One region of the Paraliobacillus sediminis genome, then DNA from elsewhere that is predicted to be linked to it. Evidence: riboswitches for the same ligand, from Rfam matches in the RefSeq annotation. Region 1 holds a riboswitch; each other region holds the start of a gene.

Region 1 (4,092 bases):
CAAAGCCATAAAAACACATGTGGTTTGAATTAAGTTTTAGGACAAGTAAAAGCAAATTATATAATTATAGGGGTCAAACGGTTGGATGGATATTTTTCCATCTAGGTGCTTGACTCCTTTTTGTATTCTCCTATTTAAATGGTATAATTATCAAAGGGAATAACTAAAAACCTAAAGGGGATTTTTGTATGAAAAAGGTTGGAATTGTTGGTGGATTAGGTCCAGAATCTACCGTTGATTACTATCAGTCTATCATCACTAAATACCAAGAACGAATGCAAAGTAAGGAAGTTCTACCTGAAATGTTTATTAACAGCATCAATATGTATCAAGTGTTTGAATTTATTAATAACAAACAACTAGACGGGTTAACGAACTACCTTGTTGATGCTGTTAAGAAGTTGGAAACTGTAGGGTCTGACTTTGCGATAATCTCGGCAAACACACCCCATATTGTATTTGAAGAAGTCCAAAAACAAATCTCGATTCCAATAATAAGTATTATTGAGGCCACATACAATAAGACTTTGGATTTTGGTCTGGAAAATATCGGATTAATCGGAACAAAATATACAATGGAGAATGATTTTTTTAAATCACCATTTATTTCGCGAAATAAAATAGTCACTGTACCAACGGAATCTGAACAACAATATATCCATCGTAAGATTGTAGCGGAACTGGAAAATGGTATTGTAAATAATGATACCAAAATAAACTATTTGAACATAATCAAACGGATGATAAAAGATGAAGGGATCCAAGGAGTAATTCTAGGCTGTACAGAACTTCCGATGATTATTAAGGAGGAAGATTTGGATATCCCGGTGTTTAATACAACAGAAATCCATGTCAACCGAATTGTAGATGCAATTTTTAGATGAACGGTTAGAAAGTAATTTAGTTAAAATCGAATATATATAATTATCTCTCTAGAGCCTGCAACTTTTGATGTAGGTTTTTTGCTATACTAAAATCTTTTGAACATAATTGAAAATGTACTCAGAACTTGAATGAATTGGAGTAATTGAGGCTATTTATCTTATGATCTATTATTATCCAAATAAAATTTCACAGTGGCTACATTAATAAAAATCGACAATTGAATAATAAAATGTCGAAATTACTCTAAATATCATGTTTTTTCGTTGCGTTGTCAATAATTTGCTTGTATTATACTTATATATCAATTTTTTTAGCTAACACCAATATCTACGAATAATTTTATAGAATTGACCTCTTTCATTATATTTTGGCGTAAGATTGGATACTGCGGGAAATGATAATATTTTCATCCATTTATGAAAAGATAAAAAGCAGCTCAAGTACTTAAGAACGTGAGGTGAATGGAGATTATGCAGTATAAGAGAGAGACAGCATTTCGCTATACTTTTGAAGAACCAATTTCTGCACTATTTAGAATAGAAAACATTAATGGAAACGCAGTAACCACTTCTGCTGGAGAAGCTAAAATAATCGACATAAGTACAGAGGGCATTAAATTGACTTCGGAATTGAATATACCAGAAACAGACAAGTCTATCCATTTAGTTATATCCTTTGAACTAAATGAGCAAGAAATGAATTTTAAGGGGATAATAGTTTGGAAGAAAAAAAATCATGCTATAAATGATTATGGTGTTAATCTAATGATTGAAGAAAATGCTAAAAAAGAGTTAATAGAACAATTGAAAATTTATTCAAAGAAAGTAAAAGGTAATATTAATTAAACTTATCCTTAAATTAATTGTTTAATTTACTTAAAATTGAATATACAATTATTTCTCTAGAGCCTACACCTTTTGATGTAGGCTTTTTACTATACTAAATTCTGTTCCTAGATAAATTTTCGACAAAAAATTCAAAATCCCCCCTCAAATTAAACGACGTTCACGTATGAATAGTAGATTGATAACTTCAATAATAATAAAGGCAAAACCATTGAAAGGTGGTGACGCAAAGCTAAAGGGACTAAAAGGTAAATGTACCTATGTCAGCCAGTTGCAGTAAGTGAAATAGATAGTTTGTCAGAATTATAATTATTCGATTGAGGGAGAGAATTATTTTGAAAATAAAACAGTTATGTATTACCAGCTTTTTTGTAGCCGGGGTATTATTTACTACTAATTCTGTATATGCAGAAGTTGATACGAGTCAATTAAATGAAATTGAGGACTTAAATAATGAAGATGCAGTACAAAATGCCGGATTAACCCCTGATAACTTCTTTTACTTTTTGGATCAGGCAGTAGAAAATCTTCAATTACTACTTACAACTAATTCAGAAAAAGAATCAGAGCTTTTGCTTCAAATAGTAGCAGAACGTTTATCAGAATCAGAACAAATGGTAGATGAAGAACAAAAGGAACACATGAATGAATTAATTGAGGAATACTTAGTTGCGTTAGAAAAAGCACAAGAAGAGGTTGCGGAAGTTGTATCGGATGAACAAGCTGCGGATGATGTGAAAGAAACATTAGCAAGCGAACTAGAAGACGCCACAACGGTAACAGAGGAAGTAACGGAAAGTGTAGAAGAAGAAAAACTAGTAGAATTTGAAGAGAAGCAACAAGAAGCATATTTAGTGGCAAATGTTGTGAAAGACCTTGATTCAGAAAAGGTTGCAGAATTGCGTGCTCAAGATCTTGGGTTTGGTCAAATTGTTAAAGTGGTAACTTTAGCAGAAGAGAGTGATAAAACAGAGGAAGAAATTATTGCTTTAATACAAGACGGAAAAGGTTTTGGTGAAATAGCAAAAGAGTTAAATATCCACCCTTCTCAAATTATGAGAAAAGTAATGGCTAAAAAAGAGAAAGAAATGGAACTATTACTAGAAGAAGCGAATGCGTCGGGTGATGAAGAGGCAATCACGCAACTATCTACTTCATTAGCAAACCTTGATATAAAGAAATTAGACTTTAACGTCTCTGAAGCGGAATTAGTGCTTGAAAATGAACCGGTTGAGGATGAAATAATAGAAACAGAAGTAGTTTCTGATGAAACAACACAAGATGAGGCAAACGACACGATAGTTGAATCGGTAGAAGAGACTGAAAATGAATTAATAGAGGCAACAACAGAGAAAACTGAAGAAACCATTGAAGCTGCGGTAGAAAAAGAAGAAATAGAAGAAGAAACAAACGAAGTGTCGAAAGTAGCTACTGAAGTTGCCAAGGAGGAGAAACAGGCAGCTAAAGAAGAAAAAGCAAGATTAAAAGAGTTAGAGAAAGAAGCGAAAGAACAAGCAAAAGAAGAAGCTAAAAAAGAGAAAGAAAGACTAAAAGTATTAGAAAAAGAAGCAGCTGAACAGGCAAGAGAAGAAGCAAAAGAGGCGAGAGAAAAATTGAAAGAAGAGAAGAAAGAACAAGCTAGTAAAGCTAAAGAAGCAGCAAAAGGAAAACAAAACAAAGAGGAATAAGGTGAAATGAGGGAGCCCTAATTTGGGGCTCCTTTACGTATGATTAAGATGGAAAATTAAAGTATATAAATAGACAAGTTTTGGTCATTTACCTCTAGATAAAAAAAACGTATGCTTAAAGTTCAAACGACTGATGGTAAAGGGGTGACTAGGGTGCGTGAAGCGGAAGTGAATCAGTATATAACAGCTGCAGCAAATGGTGATAACAGTGCTAGAGAAAAACTAATTAATCACCATAAACCCTATATTATCAATACAGTTGGACATGTATGTAAAAGATTTATCACGTGGAGTGATGAAGAGTCTAGTCTAGGATTATTAGCGTTTGATCGTGCGATTAATACATATGACAGACACGCTAATAAGAGCTTTCTCAATTATGTATATTTGCTTATTAAACGAGAACTAATAGACTATTTCCGTCGGGAAAACAAGGAAACGCATCTACCACTTGAAGTGAAATCAGATAATAGAACGGAATTCGTTACTATGTATGATGTTTCTAAATCGATGGATTCCTATCAGCAACATGTTCAACAAGAAGAGTTAGTGGAAGAAATTCTAGAATTAAGTGAAGTCTTACGACAATTTAATATTAAATTTGAAGAATTGGAAGCATGCTCACCTAAACATCGGAAAACGAAAGCAAACTTGACGACAATTGCTAATGATTT
Region 2 (4,092 bases), on a different contig from region 1:
TTAGCAGAATTCCCACGTCTTTTCCCTGAATTATTAATTAGTATGATCCATGCTGGAGAAGTTAGTGGTAATTTAGATGAAATTCTTGATCGGATGGCTACCTATTATGAAAAACAGTACCAGTTAAAGCAAAAGATCATAACTGCGTTAACATATCCAATTGTGGTTGGAATTGTTGCCGTATTTATCACTATTTTTTTACTTGCATTTATTGTACCGATTTTCACGGACATGTTCCTATCTTTCGACCAAGAAATACCACCATATACGGCAGCAATATTAAGTATTAGTGATATTGTTCAAGCTTATTGGTGGGTTATGATGTTACTAGTACTAGTATTGGGTGTGACTATTAGATTATTAAATCGAAGACCAAACATTTCTTATTTATTTGATGTCGTAAAACTTCGTATTCCAATATTCGGTATGTTTATTCAAAAGTCTTTACTTGCTAGAATGACACAAACATTGAGTTCATTGTTAAATAGTTCTGTACCAATCTTACAAGCTGTTACAATAACGGAACGTGTTATAGATAATAAAGTGATCAAACGCGTTTTGCGTGAAAGTAGGGATTCACTTGAAAAGGGAGAGTCATTAGCAACACCGATGGAAAAACATTGGGTCTTCCCTAAATTAATTACGCAAATGATTGTTGTAGGAGAGCGAACAGGTTCCATTGATGCGATGTTGAAAAAAGTTTCTGACTTTTATGAACAAGAGTTAGATGAGTCATCAGAGAAGTTTAAGTCGCTCATTGAACCGGTAATGATTATATTTTTAGCAGTAATAGTAGGCGCAATTGTTTTAGCGATCGTAATACCTATGTTTAGTTTATTTGAAAACATCTAAAAGTGTAGACAGGTTACAAAAGTATAGTATAATAGAACTATTAGTATAAAACGAATAGTAGAAGCGATGAGGGTTTATCTGTAACTGGGCACTTGGATAAACTTGAGCTAGTAGTGCAACCGGCTGACACCATTTTTTATGCTGTGAGTCTTTTTTTATCAAAAAAATTAAATGAGGAGGAATAATAAAATGTTAACTAGAATGAAGAAAATGTTACGCAATGAGAAAGGTTTTACATTAGTAGAGCTTTTAGCAGTTATTGTTATCTTGGGTATTATTGTAGCAATTGCCGTTCCTGCAATTGGGAATATTATTGGTGATGCAGAAGAGGATGCTGATGAGGCACAAATTGAATTGATACTTGATGCAGCAAGATTAGCAGATGTACAAGATGAATTCACTGATGGTATGGATGCAGATGATCTTGTAGGACTTGGTTATCTTGAGGATAATGATGAACTACCAGAGGGTACAGTCTCTTTTGATACAGATACGAATCAATATGAATACACCCCGTAATAATAATTTAAAAAGACCCCTTTTCAAAGGGGTCTTTTATACATAATTAGGAGATAAAAAATATGGAAGTCTATTATATCGTTATTTTTTTTGTTTTTGGAAGTGTATTTGGTTCATTCTACAATGTTGTTGGTTTACGTATACCAAATGACAACTTTTTAGAATCTGATCGTTCTTATTGCCCCCGTTGTGATAAGACATTGCATTGGTATGAGTTGATTCCGATTATTTCGTATCTGTTTCAAGCTGGTAAATGCAGAAACTGTAAAGAAAAGATTTCTCCTCTTTACCCTACAATAGAATTATCTACAGCTTTCCTTTTCAGTTTTAGCTATTATTTTTTTGGTTTTCAACTGGAGTTAGTAATGGCAGTTTTACTCACTTCTTTATGTGTAATTATTGTTGTTTCAGACATCACATATATGCTAATACCTAACAAAATCTTATTATTTTTCCTACCGTTTTTAATTATCTTACGTATCATAGATCCGTTAGAACCATGGTGGTCTTCATTGGTTGGTGCAGCGGTGGGATTTTTATTATTAACACTTATCATTCTGGTTAGTAAAGGCGGGATGGGCGCGGGTGATATGAAGTTATTCACTATCCTAGGAATTGTGTTAGGATATAAAGGAATCCTGCTGACATTTTTTCTAGCTACTATTTTCGGTACACTTATAACATTACTATTATTGGCTACTAAAAAAATTAACCGTAAAAGTCCGGTACCATTTGGCCCTTCTATTTGTCTGGCTGCATTAACTACTTATTATTTTGGTAATTACATAATCAATTGGTATATTACATCATTTTTTTAAAGGATGAACACAAATGAATCTACTTAATAAAGATAGAATAAACATCGCCATAAATGATACGATGATTCGATATCTTGTTTCATCTAAAAAAAACGTTACAGCTGCTAGTGACTATGGAGAAATACCATTGGAACAAGGCGTTGTTGAGGATGGTAGAATTTTAGATCAAAAAAGATTAACTACTATCTTTAAAAATCTAGTTAAAGATAAAAAATGGAAGAATAAGCACCTTACATTTTGCGTCCCGGATGCTTTCGTTACGATGCGAGAAGAATCTGTACCTAAACAATTAACTAAAGATGAAGTGAAAAAATATATCGAATTAGAATTAGATGGTAGTATTCGTCTTCCTTTTCAAAATCCAGTTATAGATTTTGAAGTTATTACAGAAGAAGAACAAACGAATAAAATCCTTTTATTTGCATATCCAAATGAACGCTTAAAAGCTTACATAGAGGTGTTTGAGCAAGCGAATGTAAAACTGATAGTTGCTGATCTATCTTTTCTGTCAGCATATCGGACTTATTATAATTTGGACCTTGCAAATAAAGATGAACATCTGCTTATGATCCAGTGGTATAAAACGGATTTAGTTTTAACTGTTTTTAATAACCAGAAGCCGATCTTTAATCGCCATATTCATTTGAATAGTTATGATGTGGTCTTGAATAATGAGGTTTTTGAAGATTCGATGCAAGCTGATGAAAATATATGGAGAGAACTGGTCGATGAACAGTTCGTAACGATAGAACGTTTTATGGATTTCTATCAATATTCTATTATGTCAGGCGATGCTCAAGTTTCTGATTTATTATTAATCGGTGATTTTCCAGGACAAAAGTCAATAAATGAATTATTGACTTCACGATTTAATTTACCAGTCAAAACCATTGCATTTCCGAACGATTTACCAGCAGAGTATGCAACTGTATATGGATTGACACTAAGAAAGTAAAGAAAAAACCAATTAAACTTCATGGTAAGGGGACTAACCATATGGTAGAAATAAATTTTGTTGAAAAAAGGAAAGTAAATACGGCCCTATATCTACTAATTGCTATATTTATGTTCAGTCTGCTTCTTATTAGTATTAGTCTCTTTCTTTTCCATACAAATATTGAGAACAAGTATGATTCTTTACAACAAGAAAAAATAGATAATACAGAGATTATAGCTGAAATTAATACGCTTAACATGGTAGAACAACAAAAACAGACCTTGCAAATGCAAATTAAGCAATTAGAAACTGCTATTTATCCGTCTTTATTTTTATTAGACGATGTCCGTGCCAATTTGCCAAACGATACGTATATTGAGAACTATTCATTTTCTATTACAAATGGTATAACGATAGGTATTCATTTAAGTGCGTTATCGCAAGCTGCCAACTTCAGTCAAAATATTAACGAATCGACATATGCTGAGAATTTAAATTTAATAAATTTAGAAAAAATGGATGATTACTATGTTGCAACTTTTAATTTTGGGATTAATGCAGATTATTTAGTGGAAGAGGCTGATTAAAATGATATTTAAATGGTCACGTATCTATTCATTAATGTCGATTGGTGTAGTGTTACTAGTTATTATAATTGCCTTTTTATCTTATTATCAATTTATTTATCCTAGTCAACAGGAAGTAAGATACTTACAAGAAGAACTTGAAGAACAGGATCAATTGATCAAAAATGCAGATGTAAGTAAACAAGAGGTTGAAGATGATGTTGCTAATTCATTGAATTTACAAAGGCAATTACCGATAGATAAGGCAATTAATCAACTGATTTTGAACGTTGAAGAAATTAAGAATAAAACGAACAGTACAATAACCTTGTTGACGAATAGTGAAGATCAAGTAGCTAGTGATCAGGATACAGATGCTACATCTGAACTTACAAAAATG
Region 3 (4,092 bases), on a different contig from region 1:
ATTATTGTTGTTGCTTTATCAAGTTATGGTTTGTTAACTGGCATACCTGGGGTAATAATACCTTATGCATTGTTCTTCTTAGGGATTATGCTTTTAATTACAGGGGTTATTGAATTTCAAAAACGAAATGCAAATGCCATTAATTCTTTCCTTGTAGCCGGATTTAGCCTTTTTGTTTCAATTTATATTTTATTAAGCTAACAGGTGCAATTGTGGAACAAGCTGTCGCTGCCATTTTTGAACTAACTATGCAGGTTAGTTTAGGGAAATATAATAGTTTGAAATAGTAAAGGAGCAAGGTAAATGGAAAATAAAACATGTGCTAATTGTGGAAGCGTAAACTTTACGGAAGCAACAGATTATATGCCTATAAAGCCAAATAAAATGTCACTTAAAGGAACTAATAAAATTTATACATTTTGCTTAAATTGTGGAGAGGTTCATTCTATTCGTATTGAAGATACAACTATTTTTAAAAAGTGATGGAATTGTTGCTTTTCAACAAAGGGGGAAGAAATTGAAAAAGGACTTGGAAAAGAGACTTGTATATTTATTTACTGGAGAATTTTTTGCAATAATTGTATTTAATTTTGTATTCTTTTATCATGCTTTGAATCCAAACAAAAGTTATTCTATATTATATGTATTCTTTATATTAAATTTCATCTTACTACAAGGTGGTTTTTACTGGTTTGTAAAGTGGAGAAGTTTGAAGTCTAAAAGAATGATTTTTCCTAACCTTCACAAAATTTTAGACGTACTAAAAAAGATAAACCTTATTCTCATATGTATAGCACCTATTATTCTATTATTTGATATTTTTGTGTTAGAAAGGGTAGAGTTTTCGCGATTTATATTAACTATGTTTATCTATGTATTTGCTATTGTAGAGTATATAAACTATTTCCACGTACAATTGACAAATTATAAAAATGGAAGAGGAATGAAGTCTTCCATTGCCAAGTAACTTAGCAAATTTAGAAAAAGGCTGATAGTGAGTTAGTTAAACCAAACAGGTGCTTATGTTGAACAAGATCAACTAATAATATAAAGTCATTGCTGCACAGTAGACACATACTGCGCAACAACGGATTTCTCCTAAGAGAAAATACTTTAAAGGTATCCTATATAAGATACCTTCTTTAAATAATTGGTTCTAAAACACCAACATAAAAGAGCACTCGTCTTAACTGTAAGAAATTTAGTTCGTTTGGTAGATGCGCAGATTTATTAAAAAAGACAATAGGAAACAAGACCAGCAAAAAAGTGAATTACTAGAAAAATAAAAGGGGTTATCTAATTAGTTTTGTCTTGACATTTTACCGAAGGTCTAAATATTCTTTTGCAATTTTAAAACTTTTATTGTACTTTACCACAAAAAAACACCCCAGAAGTTAGATTCTTAAATCTAACTTCCGGGGTGCAGTACTTTTGAGGGCTTTTTGAATAAAAGATTAGTCTAATAAACCAAAAAAATCCTTATGCTTCTGCTATTAAATTTCTTTTGCTTCTGCTAGTGAATCTACAAAAACACCCTCAAACGAACTGACTTTTGCCAACTTATGCATTTGACCTTTGGAAATTACGGAAGATGGATTTATCATTACAATATTCTTAAAGCCATTTGACATATATAGCTTAAAACACGCTTCTAAAATAGGTAACATATCTTTTTTGGAAGCTGCAAGGTCCGTAGAATCAACTATTAATTTATAAGATGAAGGTACAATACCCTTCACATTTTCATTATAATCTGCAAGAAATGACTCGCCTTCTTCTTCTTTAAAAAAGCCGCCTACTGTAACGATTAGTTCTTTTCTCGTACTATTTTTTTCTACTTTAAACATAATTGTTCCTCCTTAAAATTGATATAAAATCGAAGCCATACTGTAGCCAACTGCAACAGAACAGAATACCACTTTATCTCCCTTTTTTATTTTACCGTTATCTAATGCATGCTCTAAAGCGAATATCGGACTAGTAACACCTGTATAGCCATATTCTTCACCTACAAATGTGTACTTATCTAACCCGATTTCTAATTTAGCTAGTGTTTCCTCAATTTCTGGTCTTGAAAATTGAGAGAAAATCCAATGGTCAATCTCTGAAAGATTCATTTGGTGATTATCCAACATCTGAACAATCATTCTTTTCCAATCATCTGAGAAAAAGCTAACGTCATGTGGGATGAATTTTAGTCTCTTATCATCAGTTGGGATGTCTTCATTAAATATATTTGAAAAACCTACAGCAGGGTAAAGTACAACATCAGATAGTATTGAATTAGTAAAGTAATTAGATGCCAAAATACCATCATTATCTCTCGTTTTTTCTAGTAAAAGTGAAGCGGCACCATCTGCAAAATTGGGATAGGTTATGGTGTCGTCTTTTCTAGAGATATTACTAATATTTACACTACTAATAATAAGTGCTTTCTGAAGTGATTCATTTGCTTTTAGATACGTACTTACTTGATCCAAAGCAGATAACATTCCAATGCAATTCGCATTCAAATCATAAACAATATGCGCATTCTTTGTTCCTAATTTATTATGAAGAAAAAGTGCATTACTAGGATAAGTATATTCTGGGGTATCTGAAACAAAAACAACCATATCAATATCATCAGCGGCAGTATTCGTACTTTTCATAACCTTATCGGCCACATTAATAGCCATAGTAATCGTACTTTCTTTTTTGGGATTTACTAAATATCTGTTTCCCCTTCCTAAATGATTCATCAAACCCTCAACTTCTAACCCTAATTTTTCAAAATGTTCTATAAAAAAATCATTATTAAAAGCCTCTTCTGGATGTACTGTACTAACTCCACTGATTTTTACATTAGGCAACATTTTATATTTCCTTTCCAACAAAAAAACCGCCATACAAGGGCGGATTTGTGTTCATTCCCTTTTTTGGTAACCTGGCAATCCTAGTAATCATTCATTACCGTAGACCCATGGCTTTGCGTCCTTACTTTTCAATAAGTTTGCTAGTATCGAAAGTTCATTTTTAATATATAGGTATCTTACACTATTAAAATTTAAAAGTCTATACATATTTTTTCTGGTTTTTCAAAGTTTCAATAGGTTTTAAGACCTATGTCTATAGCGTAACTGTCCGCAAGGTTCCTTGTATAAGTCGTTGGCTGCATAAAACCTATCCTATCCGATTTAACCAATTAATTAGAAGGTAAATTAGTTGAAGATTAGCGTCGAGGAAATCTCTTTAATCACAAAGAATAGCCCACATCCTAGGTATGGGCTATTTAATGTTTGCTTAATAGAGTGCAAGGAATGGACTACAATGGTCCTTTTTCATTTTAGTAGAAAAAATTACATAGTCAACACAGTTAGAAATACTATTCATAGGTCCTTCTAATTATGACTTCATTTCCTTTTAAAAAACCTCTTGTTATTACTATTTTTAACTTTTAATCCCAAGTAGGAAAGTGCATCTTTTACTGTAGCCATTGTTGGTATAGCGGATAAGTCTAGATTGAGGTTTGTGGCTATCATTGCTAATTCAGGTCGTAAACCAGTGATAATGGATTGAACCCCAAGTATAGATAAAACGTTGTTTATTCTAAAAAGATAATCTGCTACAACATGATCAAGACTATAAATACCTGAGAAATCAATAATTATACAGCTTATATTTTGATTCTGCACTTTCACTGGTATAATCTCTAAAAGCTGTCTTGCTCTTTGGTCATCAAAATTTCCGACTAAAGGAAGAACTGCTAATTCGCTACCCAGAGGAACAAGAGTTGCGGATAATTCATTTATATGTGTCATCATCTGTATTAGTTTCTGTTCTGCTTTTTTCCGTTCTGTTATATCTCTTACATATGTCTGAATGGCTTTTTGATCCCCGACTAATAAAGGGTGACAATATAGTTCAACATCAACTGTCGTTCCGTCCATTCTAAATATAGTTTCTTCAATAACATCGGCCGGATGTTCGTAGGCAGATTGTATTCTTTTCCTAATAGCGGTCTTAGAAGTTTCTTTAAAAATATCCAAAGGGCTAGACTCTATAACTTCAACTTTCTTTGCTCCAAAAAATTCTTCAGCTGCCTGATTTATA
Region 4 (4,092 bases), 710 kb from region 1:
ATTTTTAGACTCTGCGTTAGTGTTAAGCCGCTATATTCTACTGTTCCTTTACTTGATGATAAATTTCCTTCGATAGTATAGAAATCGCTATCCTTTCCATCAGTCGTGAAATTATGAGAATACTCTCCAGTTACTGGCTCCGTTGGATCGGGATCTGTTGGATCCGTTGGAGTTGGGTCAGTCGGTATTTCTATTGCATTACCACCTACAGATACAAGACTTGTTTTGTAGTTTTTTATTTTTGACATAAGCTCTGCATTAAGCTTATATGATGTATCATCAACTGCATCATTAAATTCCCATGTGAAGTCCCCGTTATTTAGGCGGCCAGAATCGTCTGTAACATTTTGTTCTACAGTACCTACTTCATCAATATCAGAAAGATTTACGCCCATATCTATACTCGTATCAAAGTTATTATAAGTTGTTCCGCCTACTAGTGTTTTGTACGTGCTTGGTACCGTTTCGTTTCTTGAAGAAGCTAGGTATGCATCAAATGAACTTGCATTAGCTGAAGCTGTACCGTCATTTGAATTTGCATAAATTAGACTCGCAGCATCAACAATTGTATTATTGTATGCTTTGATCATACCTCCATCTTCGCCAGAGAACGTTCCATTTCCTAACATATCAGTTCCTTGTAACGAACTCATCATAGGATATTTTGCATTTCTAAAATAATTGGATTCTATAAACGCTGAACTACCTGTTGTCGTTCCAACGCCATATTTTGATATGCCATCAAAAAAGTTATTATACACGTGCACTGATGCTACTCTTATTCGTGGATGACGAGAGTCTGAATGATCAAACCAGTTATGATGATATGTTACAAAGAACTCTGTAGATTCACTTAAACCACATAACGAAGCTTTCCCAGCATCCCAATAATGATTATGGGAGAATGTAATATAAGTGGATCCTTTTTTCAGATCAGTTGAACCATCACCTTTTGCTTGATCAGAATCAGATCCAGCAGTTCCATAGAAAAGATCATTATGATGGATCCAAACATTCATATTACCTGTATCAAGTGAAATAGCATCGTCAGGAAATAACGCTACGCCTACGTTTCTGATTTCTAGATTACCAGTATATCTTACAAGTATTCCCCATCCATAGGCATACGTATCTTCACCAATACCTTCTAAAGTAATATTCGTTTCTGCATAACTTGTATTACCTTTCAATTCAAGATAACCATTACTATTCAGTTGTCCACTCATATCGTCATCTGTAATTTTTCCAATCAATCTGATTGCAAGTGGCGTTTTATCATATCCCTTTTTTCTTAATGACATAATTTCGCCTATTCCAACACCCGTCTGTACATCACCCGAGCTATTCATTATCACATCATGCGTAACTGTTTTAGCAGTCTCTGCTGTTACATAAATAATTTGAGCTCCATCCTTAAGTGTTCCATCTTCATTATAAGCACCTGAACCTGTGCCATATTGTGAGTTACCTGCAAAGGCAAATCCAGATCTGTCATGTTCCTGTACGGAAAGTTCATTAGTGTAAGCGCTTACCTTAGAGCCGTCTTTAAGTAACCCGTCCACTTTCATTACATAGTCTCCAGCTGCAAGACCTACGGCGTCAGCTCTCCAATAAGAAGCGTAGTTACGAATTAAATCATTGTCAATTTGTTCATATTGAGAATCTGGAGCACTTGCAGGTTTAACATATACATTATATCCTTCTGTATTACTTATAGGTGACCACTCTACATATGCAGTTTCAAACCAAGCCCCACTGTTAGATATAGTTAGACTTGCAGCGTGTACTGTCTGATTTGCGAATCCGACTGTCACTAACGATAGTATAAAAGAATACAATAAAAAACGAGTAAATACCTTTGTAATTACATTCTTCATTAAAATTCCTCCAATGTTTAAATTTTTAAACCCTGAGCTTGCCACCATGACTGCATTTTTCATATGACTTAACTTCTGCCTTAATAAGTAGACCTTGTCCATTCACCTCCTTAAACGAAAACCTAAGTTCTCCTTTCATAGTAAGTGCAATTTTCAAAACCATCTCGACAGAGCAAAAAACCTAACGATTTCTTGTCATTAGGTTGCATTACAAAAACAACACAAGTCATTCGTTTAAATAACTATAGTCATTATTATGTGCAACCCGACGATCATAGAAAATTACTTTACCTTAGATTCGTAGCTTTGCGTCCCTATTTTTCAATAGGTTTGCCAAATATAATAATATGTTTTTCTTGGTATAATTTACTTTAACAAATTTTTCTATAATAAGTAAATAATTAGATAGTACTATTTTTTGGAAATATAGTATAGTATTTCTATTAATAAATATATTGAGCTGCTTTTATTGAGGATTTTTCTTTCATTCTAAAATATTTGAATTAATAATTCTAAAAATATTGAATTTAGTGCGATAATACTTTAGAATAACTTTATATTAGAAAAGAGGTGCTTAAATGGATGTTTTAAATACTACAAGTAGAAAAAGAGAGACCTATGAAGTGCATTTAGAATATTCGCTACTTTGGGAATGTGCATTGGGGATTGCTGCTGTTACAAACAGTCCTTTAATTAAAACTTTAGAGAAGCCAGCAGAATATTGGAAACAAGTTAAGAGCAATATTACGGAAGAATTATTAACTCAACTAAACATCGTGGAAGAGAAAAACACTTGGAAGTCTTTATTACAGTTGCTTCATCAGGAAAAATTTACTGAAATAAAGCATTTCGTTTTATATATTAAAGAGCTATCTGAAACAGATTTAAAGTACATTTGTCTACCTTTCATTGGCCAGAAGTATGAGAAAACAAGGAAAAAGGCATCAATCGGACAATGCGCTGCAGTAACCGAATTAATGACATTAACAAAGGACAATCCGTTTTTTCCAACTTACATCAAATTTATTTGTGATGTGAATGCAACCTATTTAAAGAAGCATCTAATCGCTGTTATGGAAGGCTGGTTCGATGAAGTTATAAATAATGAAAATCCAGAAGAGATTACTACATATTTAAAGATGGATTATGAATCTAAAATTCAAAAGTCTAAAGGAATGTCTCCCGAGGAGTTGATAGAATGGGCAACTGGTGGGATTATCTATTTACCAGAGCCTAGTATCGGTAGAGTCTTGCTAATCCCTCAATATGTATATAGGCCATGGAATATTGAAGCTGATATAGAAGGCACCAAAGTTTTCTACTATCCAATAGCAAATGAAAGTATTTTCCCGAATAATTCGCATATTCCTAACAACTTTCTAGTTCTAAGCTATAAAGCTCTGGGCGATGAGGTTAGACTCCGCATGGTCAAATTATTATATAAAAATGATTTAACATTACAAGAAATTACAGATGAACTAGAAATGGCGAAATCTACGGTTCATCATCACCTTAAAATCCTAAGGTCCGCTAGGTTAGTAGAGATAGTAAATGCAAAATATTGTTTGAAGCAAAATGCAATAAAGTCATTGCCAAAAGAAATGGAACAATATTTAGGTCCAAGATAAGGAGAGCAGGTGATGGTAGAGCCATTAAAAAGAAGTGTCCATGAAGTACCTGAATTCAAGCACAATTATTCTGTTTTCCGTTTTATTAGTGGAAATGTCATATCTTTTTGCGGTGACCAAATTTATTTGATTGCTATTCCCCTTATGGTCTTGGCTATAACAGGTTCTCCATTGAGTATGGGACTGGTTGCAGCACTTGAGCGTTTACCAATTTTATTTCAACCACTTACTGGGATATTAGCAGATCGTTATAATAGAAAATATTTATTATTACTATGTGATATGGCAAGATCTATTATTGTTGGTCTAATTGGGGTATTATTTATTTTTGACTTATTAGAAATTTGGTTCTTATATAGTGGCGCTTTTATTATAGGGCTATTAAGTCAAGTGTATAACACTGCTCAGTTTGCTTCCATTCCAAGATTGGTACGTAAAGGTGACTTGCAAGCAGTAAATTCTATAAACACAGGTTTATTCAATACTGCTGTATTAGTCGCACCAGGGCTAGGTGGCTTGATTATTAGTTTTTATAATCCAGGCTATGCGCTATTACTTAATAGCTTTAGTTTTCTAGTAGCATTTTT

Evidence for each region. A riboswitch is a leader RNA that binds a small molecule or an ion and turns the genes downstream of it on or off. The one in region 1 is predicted to bind cyclic di-GMP.
Region 2: it holds a riboswitch for cyclic di-GMP, as region 1 does, so the genes downstream of both, D2K60_RS17965 (competence type IV pilus major pilin ComGC) here and D2K60_RS03640 (DUF5667 domain-containing protein) in region 1, are expected to answer to the same signal.
Region 3: it holds a riboswitch for cyclic di-GMP, as region 1 does, so the genes downstream of both, D2K60_RS12340 (ketoacyl-ACP synthase III) here and D2K60_RS03640 (DUF5667 domain-containing protein) in region 1, are expected to answer to the same signal.
Region 4: it holds a riboswitch for cyclic di-GMP, as region 1 does, so the genes downstream of both, D2K60_RS00565 (pectate lyase family protein) here and D2K60_RS03640 (DUF5667 domain-containing protein) in region 1, are expected to answer to the same signal.

Annotation. Positions count from the first base shown of each region.
Region 1 is NZ_QJSI01000001.1:824,921-829,012, forward strand. Features, by position in the region: gene D2K60_RS03625 (tellurite resistance/C4-dicarboxylate transporter family protein) at 1-28, shown strand, start outside; gene D2K60_RS03630 (aspartate/glutamate racemase family protein) at 189-884, shown strand; gene D2K60_RS03635 (PilZ domain-containing protein) at 1,356-1,730, shown strand; cyclic di-GMP riboswitch class I at 1,922-2,009, shown strand; gene D2K60_RS03640 (DUF5667 domain-containing protein) at 2,066-3,418, shown strand; gene sigI (RNA polymerase sigma-I factor) at 3,572-4,092, shown strand, end outside.
Region 2 is NZ_QJSI01000003.1:1,018,828-1,022,919, reverse strand. Features, by position in the region: gene D2K60_RS17970 (type II secretion system F family protein) at 1-852, shown strand, start outside; cyclic di-GMP riboswitch class II at 906-986, shown strand; gene D2K60_RS17965 (competence type IV pilus major pilin ComGC) at 1,042-1,371, shown strand; gene D2K60_RS17960 (prepilin peptidase) at 1,434-2,189, shown strand; gene pilM (type IV pilus biogenesis protein PilM) at 2,203-3,144, shown strand; gene D2K60_RS17950 (hypothetical protein) at 3,186-3,713, shown strand; gene pilO (type 4a pilus biogenesis protein PilO) at 3,715-4,092, shown strand, end outside.
Region 3 is NZ_QJSI01000002.1:1,248,701-1,252,792, reverse strand. Features, by position in the region: gene D2K60_RS12360 (DUF3953 domain-containing protein) at 1-201, shown strand, start outside; gene D2K60_RS12355 (hypothetical protein) at 304-483, shown strand; gene D2K60_RS12345 (hypothetical protein) at 1,494-1,847, opposite strand; gene D2K60_RS12340 (ketoacyl-ACP synthase III) at 1,860-2,873, opposite strand; cyclic di-GMP riboswitch class I at 2,918-3,007, opposite strand; gene D2K60_RS12335 (PAS domain S-box protein) at 3,393-4,092, opposite strand, start outside.
Region 4 is NZ_QJSI01000001.1:113,673-117,764, reverse strand. Features, by position in the region: gene D2K60_RS00565 (pectate lyase family protein) at 1-1,877, opposite strand, end outside; cyclic di-GMP riboswitch class I at 2,134-2,222, opposite strand; gene D2K60_RS00560 (ArsR/SmtB family transcription factor) at 2,456-3,505, shown strand; gene D2K60_RS00555 (MFS transporter) at 3,518-4,092, shown strand, end outside.